2 regions of the Rhodococcus sp. B7740 genome follow, and region 1 is predicted to be linked to the other one. Evidence: predicted binding sites of a transcription regulator. Region 1 holds the regulator's gene; the other holds the start of a gene.

Region 1 (7,750 bases):
CTGTCGATCCAGGACGTTCGGGAGCGGCCGGCAGAGCATCAGCAGGCGGCGGACGAGAAGCATGCGCGCTTCGCGGTGGAGAACTCCGACTTCCTCGCGTACGTGAAGCTGTGGACCTATTTGCGCGAACAGCGGAACGAGTTGTCCTCCAACCAGTTCCGCCGTATGTGCCGCACCGAGTTCCTGCACTACCTACGTATTCGCGAGTGGCAGGATTTGCACGGTCAGCTACGTCAGATCACCCGTGGCCTCGGGTGGACGGTTCCCGACGCCGACTCCACCGAGACCGCGCTGCATCAGTCGCTGCTGTCCGGACTGCTCTCGCACATCGGGCTCCGGGAGGGTGACAAGCGTGAGTTCCTCGGCGCGCGTGGGGCTCACTTCGCGATCTTCCCCGGGTCGGGTCTGTTCAAGAAGCCCCCGCGCTGGGTCATGGCCGCCGAATTGGTCGAGACCGGACGCCTGTGGGGCCGGATGGCTGCGCGCATCGAGCCCGAGTGGGCCGAGCGGTTGGCGCCGCACCTGGTCAAGCGGACGTACTCGGAGCCGCACTGGTCCATCAAACGGGAATCGGCGATGGCCTACGAACGGGTGACGCTCTACGGCATTCCGTTGGTGACGCAACGTCCGGTGAACTATCACCGCATCGACGCCGAGGCGTCTCGAGAGCTGTTCATCAGACATGCGCTGGTGGAGGGTGAATGGAAGACCCAGCACGCGTTCTTCCACAAGAACCGGGCGCTGCTCGACGACGTCGGTGAACTAGAACATCGCGCTCGGCGACGAGACATCGTGGTCGACGACGACGCTCTCTTCGACTTCTACGACGCACGTATCGCCCCGGAGGCGGTGTCGGCGCGACACTTCGACACCTGGTGGAAGAAGGCACGCAGACAGGACCCGCACCTACTCGACTTCACCACCGCCACCGTCGTCAACTCCGACGCGGCCTCGGTACTGACCGGCGCGTATCCCGACGCATGGCGACAGGGCGAGATCCAGTTCCCACTGACGTATCAGTTCGAGCCGGGCACCGCGGCCGACGGAGTCACCGCGCGCATTCCGATCGCGCTGCTCGCTCAGGTACAGCCGGTGGGATTCGACTGGCTGGTCCCGGGAATGCGCGGCGAGCTGGTCACCGCATTGATAAAGACGCTGCCGAAGGCACTGCGGCGCAACGTGGTTCCGGCTCCCGACTTCGCGGCCGCGGCGTTGGCGGCCATGAAGCCGCGCGCGGAAACTCTGGTGACGGCGCTGGCCCGTGAGTTGTCCCGGGCTGCCCGGTGCGACATCACGGCGAAGGATTTCGACCCCGCCGCGTTGCCCGAGCATCTGAAGATGACGTTCGCGGCCGTCGACCCGTCCGGAAAGGTGCTGGGCAGCAACAAGGATCTGACTGCTCTTCGGACGAGCCTGTCGGGTGAGGTCGGCCGTCAGGTGGCGAGCGCGGTCGGCGACGCGGAGCGCGCACCCTCTCTGGCCTGGACCTCCGGCACGCTCGGTCGGTTGGAGCCGACGGTGACTCGGCAGGTCGGTGGACAGAAGGTCACCGGCTATCCGGCGCTGGTTCCGGAAGGACCCGGCGTCGCGGTGCGGGTCCTCAGCACCCCCGCCGAGGCGCGGGCGGCAATGCGCTCGGGAACCAGAACTTTGCTTCTGTCGACGGCTCCGAAGGGCACCAAGGCATTGCTGGCCGGCCTACCGACCGCGGAACGTCTTGCACTGGGCCAGAATCCGTACGGTGGAGTCGACGCACTCCTCGAGGAGTGCCGAGTACTTGCGGTCGAAGAGGCCATGGATGCGCACGGAGGACCGGTCCGGGATCCGGATGCCTTCGAGAAACTGAGGGCACTCGTCAACGCCGAGGTTCCGCAGCGCACCGCTGCGATACTGGCGTTGGTTCGCCCGGTGTTGACCGCCGCCCTGGCGCTGTCCGCGCAACTTCAGTCCTCCTCGGGCGAGCCGGCGGACGATGTTCGGGAACAGTTCGACGGCTTGATCTTTCGAGGGTTCGTCACCGAATTCGGCTCTCGCAGACTCGCAGACCTGCCGCGCTACCTCGCCGCGGCGACCAAGCGGTTGACGACGCTGCCGAGCAGTGCAGGCCGGGACGCGGCTGCGATGGACGTGCTCGATCGGGTGTACGCCTCGTACGGGCGACTGTTGGATTCGCTGCCGGAGAGCAGAAAGAACAGTTCCGGGGTTCAGGAACTATTCTGGATGATCGAGGAGTTGCGCGTCGGACTGTTCGCGCAGGGCATTCGCACGGCGTACCCGGTGTCGGAGAAGCGCATCGAGAAGGCGATCTCGGACCAGCGTCGCTGATGGGCGGGCCTGTCAGTCGATGTCTGCGGACTCGCGGTGCTTGCGCAGTTCGTGGATTTCCTTCTCGAAGTCTTCTGCCGAGCTGAACGAGCGGTAGACGGAAGCGAAGCGCAGGTAGGCCACTTCGTCCAGGTCGCGGAGTGGACCGAGGATGGCCAAGCCCACTTCGTTGCTGGGGATCTCCGCGGATCCCGCTGCACGGATGGCGTCCTCGACCTGTTGTGCCAGTAGGTTCAGCGCGTCGTTGTCGACATCTCTGCCCTGGCAGGCGCGACGGACTCCCTTGACGACCTTCTCTCGGCTGAACGGCTCGGTGACACCACTGCGTTTCACGACGGCCAGCACTGCGGCCTCGACGGTGGTGAATCGGCGACCGCACTCCGGGCAGGAGCGACGACGCCGGATTGCTTGCCCCTCGTCCATCTCACGCGAGTCGACCACGCGTGAGTCGGGATGCCTGCAGAACGGGCAATGCATGAGGGATCCTCCGTCGTAGCCGATGCTCCGACGACGAGCACGCACATCGGGGCAGTCTGTCGAGGATACTCAGTCTCCTCGAACCCGACGGTGCCGGTGGTCATCTGCCGGGCGTGTACTCGACGACAGCTCCGTCGTGCACCTCGACCACACCCGCCGGTTGCGCGCCGGCATCGGGGGCGACGGCCCGCAGGTTCGCGATGCCGATCAGCCCGCCCGCCACCACCAGGACCGCCAACACCGTCAGCACGATCGAACGCATCCGAACCGGCTGGCCGGCGAAGTGCGCCGAGGTCGCGTCGAACTCGCGATCGGCCTGCTCGCGATCGGTGACGTCGGTCCACGACGGATCGAGGACCGGGAGGCACGGTGAATTCTGTGTACGGGTTCCCGTGACACCGTGCGTTCCGATGGGACTCTGCAGAACGGGACGCGCCCGGCGGCGGCGCTCGACGGCAGTGGATCGGGCGCGGACACCGGTGGCGGTGGGGCGATCGGTGATGATGGTCATCGGAACCTCGACTTCGCTCGTTGGATCGATTGTTCGATCAGGCGTTCGATGGACGCTTGTTCGAAGTTCTATCACGAGCCTCCGACAAAGTCTGCAGAAAACGCGACACGAGTCGAACAGATGTTTGATTCAACAGCTGATACACGCTAGATTCGTGTCAGAAACCACACGCCACACGAGTCGACACCATCAACTCCAGTCCGCGCAGACCTACCACGCAGACCGGATCCAGGACACCAGCAGGAGGCCGACAGCATGAAGGACGAGACCTCGACGAGGTCGACCACGCTTTCCACGACCACCGGTTCCAAGGCGACCGGAGCCAGGGCCACCGCACCGAAGGCCGCAGCGGGTAAGCCTGCCGCGGAACCGACATCCAAGGCCATGGAAGTCGGCACCGACATCAGCGCGGGTCTGACCGAGCGGCAACGGAAGGTACTCGAGGTCATTCGAGCTTCGGTGACCGAGCGCGGTTACCCGCCGAGCATTCGAGAGATCGGTGACGCGGTCGGCCTGACATCGACCTCCTCCGTCGCTCACCAGCTCCGTACGCTCGAACGCAAGGGTTTCCTCCGGCGCGACGCCAACCGGCCCCGCGCGGTCGACGTCCGCGGTCTCGACGAGGTGCAGGCCGATCAGGCAGCCGCCGCGGTCGACGGATCGCAGGCGTCCGAGGAGCAGGATCGGCTGCCTACCCCGACGTTCGTGCCGGTACTGGGCCGGATCGCTGCAGGCGGTCCGATTCTGGCCGAGGAAGCCGTCGAGGACGTCTTCCCGCTCCCCCGCGAGCTGGTCGGACAGGGTTCGCTGTTCCTGCTCAAGGTGGTCGGTGAATCGATGATCGATGCGGCCATCTGCGACGGTGACTGGGTGGTGGTTCGTCAGCAGTCCGTGGCCGACAACGGCGACATCGTCGCTGCGATGATCGACGGCGAGGCCACCGTCAAGACGTTCAAGCGGTCCAAGGGCGAGGTGTGGCTGCTGCCGCACAACCCGCTGTTCGAGCCGATCCCGGGCAACAACGCCGCGATCCTCGGCAAGGTCGTCACCGTGATGCGCAAGCTGTAGGGATCGTCACCGAGGTGACACGCGAAGGGCCGCAGCACAGGAGTGCTGCGGCCCTTCGCGTGTCTCGGATCAGCGGATCACAGATTCAATCCGCGGCCGATGATCTCCTTCATGATCTCGGTGGTGCCGCCGTAGATGGTCTGTACACGGGAATCCATGTACGCCTTGGCGATCGGGTATTCCTTCATGTAGCCGTAGCCGCCGTGCAGCTGCAGGCACCGGTCGATCAGTTTGACCTGATTCTCGGTGGTCCACCACTTCGCCATGGCGGCTTCTTGCACAGTCAACTTGTCTGCGTTGAGCAGCTCGATGAACTTGTCCACCATGATGCGGGTGGCGGTGGTTTCGGTGGCCAGTTCCGCCAACACGAAGCGCGTGTTCTGGAACTTGCCGATCGACTTTCCGAAGGCCTTGCGGTCGCGGCAGTACTGGATCGTCATGTCCAGTGCCGATTCCATTGCCGCGGCGGCGACGACAGCGATCGAGAGTCGCTCCTGCGGCAAGTTCTGCATCAGGTAGATGAAGCCCATGCCCTCGTCGCCGAGCAGGTTGGCGGCGGGCACACGAACGTCGGTGAAGCTGAGTTCGGCGGTGTCCTGGGCCTTCATGCCGATCTTGTCGAGGTTGCGGCCGCGTTCGAATCCGGGCATGTCACGTTCGACGACCAGCAGACTGAAGCCCTGTGCGCCCTTCTCGGGGTCGGTGCAGGCCACGACGATCACCAGATCGGCGTTGATTCCGTTGGTGATGAACGTCTTCGAGCCGTTGAGCACCCAGTCGTCGCCGTCACGTACCGCCTTGGTCTTGATGCCCTGCAGGTCGCTTCCGGTTCCCGGCTCGGTCATCGCGATCGCGGTGATCAGTTCGCCGGAGCAGAATCCGGGAAGCCAGCGCGCCTTCTGCTCGTCGTTCGCGAGATCGATCAGGTACGGCGCGACGACGTCGTTGTGCAGGGTGAAACCGATACCGCTGTATCCGCCACGGGTGGTTTCCTCGGTGACGATGGCGTTGTAGCGGAAGTCCTTGACTCCGCCGCCGCCGAATTCCTCGGGCGCTGCCGTTCCGAGGAAGCCCTGCTTACCGGCCTCGACCCAGACGTCGCGATCGACGATGTTCTGCTCTTCCCACTTCGCGTGGTTCGGCGCTACGTGCTGATCGAGAAATTTCCGGTACGACTCCCGGAACAGCTCGTGCTCGGGCTCGAAAAGTGTGCGTTCCACGAATGTCTCCTTGTTCGGTGCATACCGGCAGCGACCACGCGAAATCTCTACGAATCTCGATCGCCGGTACGACTGACGTCACAGGGAAACACTACGTCCGCGGCGTCGGGGTGGTCGATGACCAAAACGCGCGCGATCCGTGACCGACCCCGCTAACGACCTCGGGTGCCTGCACTCCTGGCGAGCGCCGAGACGATCGGGTACCCCAGCAGGATGCCCACCGAACCCCAGGCGATACCGCCGAGTTCGACCGATCCGACGGACAGTGTCAGGTCACCGATTCCGGCGACCAGCGCCGCCGCAACGACGATGAGATTGACCGGGTCGGTGAAGTCGACCTTCGCGTCGGTCCAGATGCGTACGCCGAGAAGCCCGATCAGGCCGTACAGCACCAGAGTTGCGCCGCCGATGACTCCGTCGGGGACGGTGAAGATCAGCGCACCGAACTTGGGCGAGAACGCGAGCACCATCGCCGTGATCGATGCGACCCAATACGCCGCGGTCGAGTACACGCGGGTGGCAGCCATGACACCGATGTTCTCCGCGTAGGTGGTGGTTCCCGAACCGCCGCCTGCTCCGGCGAGTGTGGTCGCCAGCCCGTCGGCGATCAATGCGTCACCGGCCACGTCGTCGAGGTTCTTGCCGGTCATCGCGGCGACGGCTTTGACGTGTCCCACGTTCTCGGCGACGAGGACGATCACCACCGGCAGCGCCACGAGGATCACCGACAGCTCGAAGGACGGACCGCGAAACTCGGGCAGACCGATCCAGCTCGCCGCGCTCAGTGCGTCGAGGCGTGGTTGCGCGATGCCCCCGGTGACGGCGGCGAACACCCAACCCACGACGACACCGAGCAGAATTCCGAGTCGCCCGATCAAGCCGGGTCCGAGCGCCGTCGCCAGCAGAATCGCGATCAGGGTGACGGCTGCGATCAGCGGCTGTGCCTCGAACGACGTGGTGGCGGCCGGTGCCAAGTTCAGCCCGATGAGCACGACGACGGCACCGGTCACGACGGGCGGCATGGCCGCGTCGAGTACCCGTTGGCCCGCGAACTTCACCACGAAGCCGACGGCGGCCAGTACGAGGCCGACACACAGGACCGCTCCGAGTTGGGCGGCGGGTCCGTTCGCTTGGGTGGCACCGAGCGGAGCCAGGAAAGCGAAGGACGAACCCAGGTAGCTGGGAACGCGCCCTCCAGTGATGACGAGGAACAGTGCCGTTCCTATGCCCGAGAACAGCAGCGTCGTCGATACCGGAAATCCGGTGATCGTCGGAACCAGCAGTGTCGCACCGAACATCGCGACGACGTGCTGCATTCCGATACCGATGGTGCGTGGCCACGTCAATCGTTCGTCGGGTGAGACCACCGCCCCGGCCTCGACGGTCTTTCCGTTTCCGTGCAGCGTCCAACCCAGAGTTCTCATGATGGAAGGCAACACTATTGGATCAGCCGAGGATCGCGCTCACTGCCTCGCGCGCGGCGGCGGTGCTGTCCGTTTTCAGGGCTGCGGCGGCCGCTTCCTTGCACTGATCGAGCGTGACCGTCGCCAGTTTCGAACCCACGTGCGCGACGGCAGCCGATGCAGCGGACAGAGAGGTGATGCCGAGGCCGACCAACACACAGGCCAGGAGCGGATCGGCAGCGGCCTCGCCGCAGACCCCGACCGGCTTGCCTGCCTTGGCTCCCGCGGCAGCGGTGTGGGCGACCAGTGCCAGTACCGCCGGCTGCCACGGATCGGTCAGGCCGGCGAGCTGAGCGGACATACGGTCGGCGGCCATCGTGTACTGCGCCAGGTCGTTGGTGCCGATCGACAGGAAATCGACGTGCTCGAGGATGTGCTCGGCGAGCAGCGCGGCTGCGGGTACCTCGATCATGACGCCGGGGGTGAGTCCTCGTTCACGGACGTCGGCGGCGAAATCCTTCGCCTCCAACGCGGTTGCGATCATCGGAGCCATCACCCACGGGGAGGAGTCGGTCGCCTTCGCGGCTGCCGCGATGCCGTCGAGCTGGCGGTACAGAATCCCGCGGTCGGCCTCGGCGATGCGGATTCCGCGAATGCCGAGGGCCGGGTTTGCCTCGTCGGGATGCGTGGCGAACCGAAGCGGCTTGTCCGAGCCTGCGTCGAGAGTCCGCACGACGACCTTCTTG
Region 2 (7,750 bases), 2.3 Mb from region 1:
CATGTGCGTCTGTCGATCTACCCCGACGGCGGCGTCGCCCGGTTCCGTGTGCACGGCCAGGTGGTGCAGGATCCGCGGTTCCTCGCAGGCACCGTCGACCTGCTGGCCGCGGAGAACGGCGCTCGGCTCACCGATTGCTCCGACGCCTTCTACTCCTCGCCGGCCAACATCATCCTGCCCGGGCGTGCTCGCAACATGGGCGAAGGCTGGGAGAACTCTCGACGACGCAACGGCGGCAACGATTTCGCAGTGTTCGCTCTCGCATCGCCCGGTGCCCCGCGCCACGTGGAGGTCGATACCAGCTACTACGTCGGTAACGCACCGGGGTGGATTCGACTCAGCGCCATCGATTCTCGTCGCCGACACATCACGGACCCGACGGCATGGACCGAGATTCTGCCCCGCACCGCCGTCCAGCCGGACACCCGCCATCGCTTCCTGTTGAACGAGGCCGACGCGTACACACACCTGCGACTGGACGTGTACCCCGATGGCGGACTGTCCCGATTGCGATTGTTCGGTGAGCTCGACGCCGAAGCTCTCGATGCCGCCGACATCGCCTGGAAGTCCTCGGAGCTCCAGAGTGTCTCCAGTGCAGTCTGATCTGGTTGTTCGCGCGTCGCGGGCGGTGATCGGCGGACGGGAGGTTGCGGCCTCGATCTCCGTTCGTGACGGCCGAATCGTGGCCATCGACTCCGTGGATGCCCGCGTGTCCGCGGAGGTGGCGGTCGAGCTGGGGCCGGATGAGGTGCTGCTGCCGGGTTTGGTGGACACCCATGTGCACGTCAACGAGCCGGGGCGCACCGAATGGGAAGGGTTCGCCAGCGCGACCCGAGCCGCGGCCGCGGGAGGCATCACGACCATCGTCGATATGCCACTCAACAGCATCCCGCCGACAGTGGACGTCGCGGCGTTGGAGATCAAGCGGCGGGTGGCGGCGGATCAGTCGGTCGTCAACGTCGGCTTCTGGGGTGGTGCCGTTCCAGGCAATGTCGATCAGCTGCGGCCACTGCACGAGGCGGGGGTGTTCGGCTTCAAGTGCTTTCTGCTCGCGTCGGGCGTGGACGAATTTCCGCCGCTGACGATTCCGGAGCTCGAGAAGGCTCTGATCGAGATCGCGTCGTTCGACGGGTTGATGATCGTGCACGCCGAGAACGCCGAGGTGATCGCCGAGGCACCGTCGGCGACGGGTCGTGAGTACTCGGGATTCTTGGAATCGCGTCCGCGTGCCGCCGAGAACCGGGCCATCGAGCAGGTGATCGAGTTGTCGCGGAGGACCGGGTGCCGGGTGCATATTCTGCATCTGTCGAGTGCCGATGCGTTGCCGATGATTGCGGCGGCGAAGCGCGACGGGGTGCGGGTGACCGTCGAGACCTGCCCGCATTACCTGTGTTTCGATGCGGAAGCAGTACCGGCGGGCGCCACCCAGTTCAAGTGTTGCCCGCCGATCCGCGAGGCCGGCAATCGAGAGTTGTTGTGGCAGGGTTTGTCCGACGGCACAATCGATACCATCGTCACCGACCACTCCCCCTGCACGCCGGATCTGAAGAGGTTCGACACCGGAGACTTCGGTGATGCGTGGGGCGGGATCGCGTCGTTGCAGGTCTCGCTCGCTGCGGTGTGGACGGAGGCGCGTGCCCGTGGGTTCGCACTGACCGACATCGTGCGGTGGATGGCCACGAATACTGCCGATCAGGTCGGTATGGCCGATCGCGGACGCATCGATATCGGTTGCGCTGCAGATCTTGTGGTGTTCGCACCCGCCGAACGGTTCACCGTCGACGTCGCGCAGCTGTACCACCGTAATCCGGTGACGGCGTACGACCGACTCGGGTTGTCGGGTGTGGTGCGGCGGTCCTGGATCGCGGGATCGGAATCCTCGACCGGGCGTTTGTTGGCGCGCGCCTAGAACGGCGGTGCTGCCGTGTCTTCTGTCTCCTGCTCCTGGTTGTCGGGTGGGTTGGGGTAGGCGATGATGCCGGATCGTTTCGGTTTGGTGGGGATGTGTGGTCTGAGGTCGTTTCCGAGGATGGGGACGGCGGTGCCGTTGGCGGGCAGGGTGATTCGGGTGGTCTTCGAGGTCGAGGTCCACAGGATGGCTCCGCCGGGGAGCATGGTGGCTTTCCAGTAGCCGGCGGTTTTGACGGTGTGGTGGTATTCGCAGAGGCATTGCAGATTGTTGACGGTGGTCCAGCCGCCGCCGAGAGGGTTGGTGTGGTCGAACGGGGTGATGTGGTCGAGTTGGCAGCGGGCGGCGGGGCGGTGGCAGCCGGGGAAGCGGCAGTGTTTGTCGCGGAATCGGACCGCTGCGCTGGTGAGAGTGTCGGGGCGGTAGATCAGGGCCCGGTCTGTGAGGGGGTCGCGGGAGACCGACTTTCCGAGGGTGGGGTCGGCGGCGATGGCGGCTTCGAGTGCGGCGGCGAGGGAGGCGGTGCCGAGGTAGATGCCCGAGGGAGTGTGGCTTGCAGTGGGGATCGTTCGGTTGTTGCGCCGGATCGCAGAGGGCAGTTGAAGGGCAGAGCTGTGCCGTGTGCCCCGGCCGACAGGGGTGTGGGTGCAGAACAGGGCTGCGGCTGAGGTCAACGATTGCAGGCGGCGCGGAGGTCGATCCTCGGTATCGGTACCCGCACCTGGGCGAGTACTCGGTGCCGGACTACCGATCGATGTGGGCTCGGATCCACTGATAGTTTCCTCGTCACTGCCGGTTTCGTGGTTCCTGGTGGTATCGGATGGTGCAGTGGGAGATTGGTTTTCGCTCGTATCTGGCGCTGGATCAGCGGTCGGCCTCTGTTGGACAGGTGTCGACGAAGTCGGTGCGGGTTCTGGTGACGCCACTGGCTCTGGGCCGGTCGCCTTACACGGCTCCGGTAGCGGCTTGGTTATAGCCGCCGAAGCGGTTGTTGCTGCGTGCTTGTGGGCTGGGCCTGAGCCTGGGGTGGTAGCTGCTGCCGGGTCGGTCGCGGGCTCGGTGATAGGCACCGGATTGTCGACCTGGTCGACCCTATCTCCTGCCGGCGAGCTGTGTTCGGGTGCAGGAGAACTGGGCCCGGTTTGTTCCGACGCCGAAGCTGTCTCCGCACTCGAATCAGCCGTCGATGCATTCTGTGCACCTGCACCTGCACCTGCACCTGCACCTGCGTTCGCGTCCGTGGGTGTCTCGGCAGTCGTGTCGGTGCCCGCAGAGGCATCCGCATCCGAATCCGGTACCGCCCCTGCCGCCGTGCCCGGAACGGCGCCCGCTGGCGCTGACGTGTCGGTGTCCGTACCCGCTGCCGTTGCTGCCGTGCCCGGAACGGTGCCCGCTGACGCTGACGTGTCGGTGTCCGTACCCGCTGCCGTTGCCGTGCCGGTTTCTGTTGCAGGCTCGGTCTTTTCTCTGTCGGGGATTCGTTCCCAATCCCCGGTCTCCGGGTTCTGGACAGCCAGCCCGAGGGATTCGGCGAGGGTGATCGCTTCGGTCAGCAGGACCTGCCACTGACTGTTGCGTGCGAGTTCCCGGGCGAGGTCGGGGTCGATGGAACCATGACCGGCCAGATACGCAGGGTTCGAGAGCAGGCCGATCAGGGTGGCGATGTCGACGGTGATCATCGTGAGCGGCACCCGCCGATCGGGCAGCACCGCATCCTTCTTCGGGCAGTTCTCCCGTTGGCACAAGCATTCCAGGCGGGGTTCGCCGTGCATGCGGGCCATGAACGCATCGCACAGGCGTTCCTTCTTCCCACGCGGGTCTTTCGGGCAGAGGGTGTCGGCCATCTCCTCGAGCAGCTGCCATGCGGCGGCGGCTTCGGGTGCGGTCAACTCCGCCCGAATGCGGGCCAGTTCCCCGGCCGGGGTGTAAGTGACGGTGCGGAACCTCTTCGCGAACTCGCGTAGTGCTGCTGCTTCTTCCGGGGCGACCCGCAGGAGGATGTCCCAGATCTCCTTCTCCAGCGGACCCGGCGACGACCGCCGAGCCGCTTCGACGATCTCGTCCTCGACCTTCTTCACGATGTCGTCGCTCAGGTTGTCGAGGATCCGGCATACCGTCCGTACCCGCGCAAGGTCGACCTCACCGGTCTCGAACGCCGCGCGCAACAGTGGCAATCGGGTGTGCAAAGCGACGGCGATCGAGACGTACGATTCGGCGACCGTCGCCGAACATCCCAACGCGACTGCCATCTCGGTGCGTCCGTATCGGCTGTAATGCTTGTGTTTGGTGTCGAGGGTGATCCAGCTCCGATGGACGTCGTAGCAGGCGGAGATCTTGCGGGCGGCCTGCCGATTCTCCTCACACGCGGCAGCGGTCAACGCCTCCAGTGACACAGCTGGCAGTGCACCCATCTTTTCACCCCCCGGTGAGCAACATTTCAGAACGTGCGTTCGAACTGAAAGAAGACTAACCCGTGCCACCGACAAGAAATGAAAACACTCGATTCGGGCCCCCCGCGCAGAGACTATCCGTTCCGGAGTGGGTCTTTCATAGGCAGGAGGGCGACGACGAAACAGCACAACCAAGGTTCAAGCGTATTTCGCATTCGCCCCGTCGTGGTGAATCGGACCGGCCGTACGTGTCAGTGGCAGCGCACTACCCCCGCGTCGCACGGCCACGAATTCCGCCGCGATAGCCAGCGCAGTTTCCTCCGGAGTTCTCGCACCCAGGTCCAAGCCGATCGGCGACTTCAAGCGTGCGAGCTCCTGCTCGGTCAATCCGACGTCACGCAACCGGGCCGCGCGATCGTCGTGAGTCCGGCGCGATCCCATAGCCCCCACGAATGCGACGGGCAGTCGCAACGCTACTTCGAGCAGCGGCACATCGAACTTGGCGTCGTGGGTGAGCACGCAGATCACTGTCCGGGCATCGACTGCCGTCCGCGCCAGATAGCTGTGCGGCCATTCGGTCACCACCTCGTCGGCATCGGGAAACCGTGCAGCAGTGGCAAATACGGGCCGGGCATCGCACACCGTGACGTGGTAGCCGAGAAACTTGCCCACCCGAGCGAGTGCTCCGGCGTAGTCGATGGCTCCGAAGATCAGTAGCCGCGGGGCGGTTGCGTAGGACTGCACGAACACGTCGAGATCCGGCCGACACCGCACCGACCGAATGCCGGTACCGCCGGAGTCCAACATCGCCAGCGCCTCACCGACGACCACCGCGTCGACGTCGGCGAAACCGGTCGTGCCCATTGTTGCCGAAGACGAGACCGCAAGTGACTGTCCGGAGCCGTCGAGCATCGTCACCGTGGCGACCGCAGTATCCGATGCGATGGCCGCGAGTACGGACCGCGGCGGCCCGAGGCGGACGAAGACCTCGATCACACCCCCGCATGTCAGGCCGACCACAAAGGCGTCGATACCGCTGTAGCCGAACGACTCTCGCTTGGACTCGCCGGTCTCGAGAACCTGCTGGCACAATTCGTACACGGCTCCTTCGACGCAGCCGCCGGAGACGCTGCCGACGGCCTCACCGTCGGCGCAGACCGCCATCGCGGCACCCGGAAGTCGTGGAGCACTTCCGGACACCGCGATGACTGTCGCCACCGCGTAGGGAACACCCGCGTGGTCCCAGGCGGTCAGACGATCGACGATCTCTTTCACGTTACGAGATTCCCAACGCTTCTTCGATCGGGTGCAGGGCGAAGTAGATCAGGAAGATGCCCGACATCAGGTACAGCAGCCAATGCGTCTGACGCGCTTTACCTTTGGCGAGGCGGACGAGGGTGTACGCGATGACACCCGCCGCGACTCCGACGGTGATCGAGTACGTGAAGGGCATCAGCACGATGGTCAGGAAGGCCGGGATCGCGATTTCGGTGTTCTCCCAATCGATCTTGCGTACGTGCGTCATCATCAGTGCACCGACCAGAACCAGGGCCGGGGCCGCGGCACCGACCGGAACCACGCCGGCCAGCGGAGTGAAGAAGATCAGGCTCGTCAACAATCCGCCGGTGACGACGCTGGCGAGACCCGTTCGCGCACCCTCGGTGACCCCCGCCGCGGACTCCACGACGGCCGTGTTCGCAGATCCGTTGATCGCACCACCGACGATGGCACCGATGCCGTCGACGGTGAGGATGCGGCTCAGGCCGGGCATCCTGCCCTGCTTGTCGACCAGTCCGGCCTCTTCACCGACTCCGAGGATGGTACCCATCGCGTCGAAGAAGCCCGAGAGAACGAGAGTGAACAGAACGACCGACGCGGTGACGATTCCGGCCCGAGCGAACCCGCCGAACAGGTCGACGTTGAACATCAGGTCGAATTGTGGTGTGGCGACGATGGAATCGGGCACCTTCGGAACAACCGGTCCCCAGGCCTCCGGTGCGATGTCGAACACCGAGTTCAAGACGATCGCCAGATTGGTGGCCACGAAGATTCCGATGAGCATCGCACCCGGCACCTTCCGCACGAACAGCATGATCATCAGGATCAGGCCGACACAGAAGACGAACACGGGCCAGCCGGCGAGCTTGCCGAACGTGCCGAGGGTGACCGCGGTGGCTGCTGACTCGTGGTGCCCGACGAACCCGGCGTCGACCAGTCCGATGAGCGCGATGAACGCGCCGATTCCGACACCGATCGCCTGTTTGAGGACCAGAGGTATGGCATCCATGATGAGTTGCCGCACGCCGGTGAGAGCGAAGACCACGATGACGACGCCCTCGAGAACCACCAGTCCCATCGCCTGCGGCCAGGTCATGTACGGGGCTGCCTGGAACACCACGATGGGCGTCACCCCGAGGCCGGCCGCCATGGCGAGGGGCGCGTTTCCGACGACCCCCATCAGGATGGTCGTCAGACCGGCCGACAATGCCACCATGGTCGACAGTTGAGCCGGATCGAGCGTGGCACCGGTGACATCGCGGGCATCACCGATGATCAGCGGAATGAGGACGATCAGGTAGGCCATGGCCACGAATGTGGTGACGCCACCGCGAACTTCGCGTGAGAGCGTCGAACCGCGGCCGGTGATGTCGAAGAACTTGTCGATCTGGGATCGACCTCGTCCACTCTGGCGAGTGCTGGATGTGCGTACGTCGGTCATGATCGGCCCTCCCAGGGCGTGATCAACCTCGTCGAGCGTGGGGCCGGGCCGACGAGCCGGGGGAGTTGGCGTCGGTGCGGTTGTGCCGGATAAGGTTTCGTCGAATGGTGATGGAACTCGGATCAGCTGTTGATGATGTGTTCGGGTCGAACGGGCACGCGGGTCAACGCGAGCCCGGTGGCATTGCGGATGGCTGCGACCACTGCGGGCGTCGACGAGAGGGTGGGTGGCTCACCCGCACCGCGAAGACCGTACGGTGCCAGGGGATCCGGGTTCTCGAGGATGTCCAGCTTCATGGGCGGCATGTCCAGAATGGTCGGAATCAGGTAGTCGGTGAACGACGGGTTCTTCACCAGACCGTCCACGACGACTATTTCCTCCATCACCGCCAGACCGAGGCCCTGCGCTGTGCCGCCGTGGATCTGGCCCTCGAGCGAGAGCCGGTTGAGTATCTTGCCGACGTCCTGCACGGCCGCCATCTCGACGACCTTGACCAGGCCGAGTTCGACGTCGACGTCCACCACGGCGCGATGGACACACAGTGCGAGCTGGGTGTGGCTCGCGCCCTGTCCGGTAACCGGATCCATTCCGCTGGTGGGGCGATGGTGGAATTCGCGGGTCTGCTCGATGACTCGGTCGCCGAGCACATCCTCGATCGTCGCCAGCACACCGTCGGTGGCCGAGACGATCTTGCCGCCGTCGAGGCTCAGGTCTGCCACCGCGCGACCCAGG

The links. The regulator LexA, encoded in region 1, represses DNA repair genes until DNA is damaged. The targets are predictions, from matches to a motif close to CGAACANNTGTTCG.
Region 2: the regulator LexA is predicted to act here: its motif matches at 4,349-4,362, upstream of NY08_RS25260 (DUF222 domain-containing protein).

Annotation. Positions count from the first base shown of each region.
Region 1 covers NZ_CP010797.1:1,349,769-1,357,518, forward strand. The annotation lists gene hrpA (ATP-dependent RNA helicase HrpA) at 1-2,325, shown strand, start outside; gene nrdR (transcriptional regulator NrdR) at 2,338-2,802, opposite strand; gene NY08_RS06165 (hypothetical protein) at 2,903-3,313, opposite strand; gene lexA (transcriptional repressor LexA) at 3,698-4,381, shown strand; gene NY08_RS06175 (acyl-CoA dehydrogenase family protein) at 4,459-5,601, opposite strand; gene NY08_RS06180 (uracil-xanthine permease family protein) at 5,754-7,025, opposite strand; gene ptsP (phosphoenolpyruvate--protein phosphotransferase) at 7,048-7,750, opposite strand, start outside.
Region 2 covers NZ_CP010797.1:3,600,350-3,608,099, reverse strand. The annotation lists gene alc (allantoicase) at 1-603, shown strand, start outside; gene allB (allantoinase AllB) at 545-1,909, shown strand; gene NY08_RS25260 (DUF222 domain-containing protein) at 1,906-4,320, opposite strand; gene NY08_RS16590 (XdhC family protein) at 4,498-5,574, opposite strand; gene NY08_RS16585 (NCS2 family permease) at 5,576-7,018, opposite strand; gene NY08_RS16580 (xanthine dehydrogenase family protein molybdopterin-binding subunit) at 7,141-7,750, opposite strand, start outside.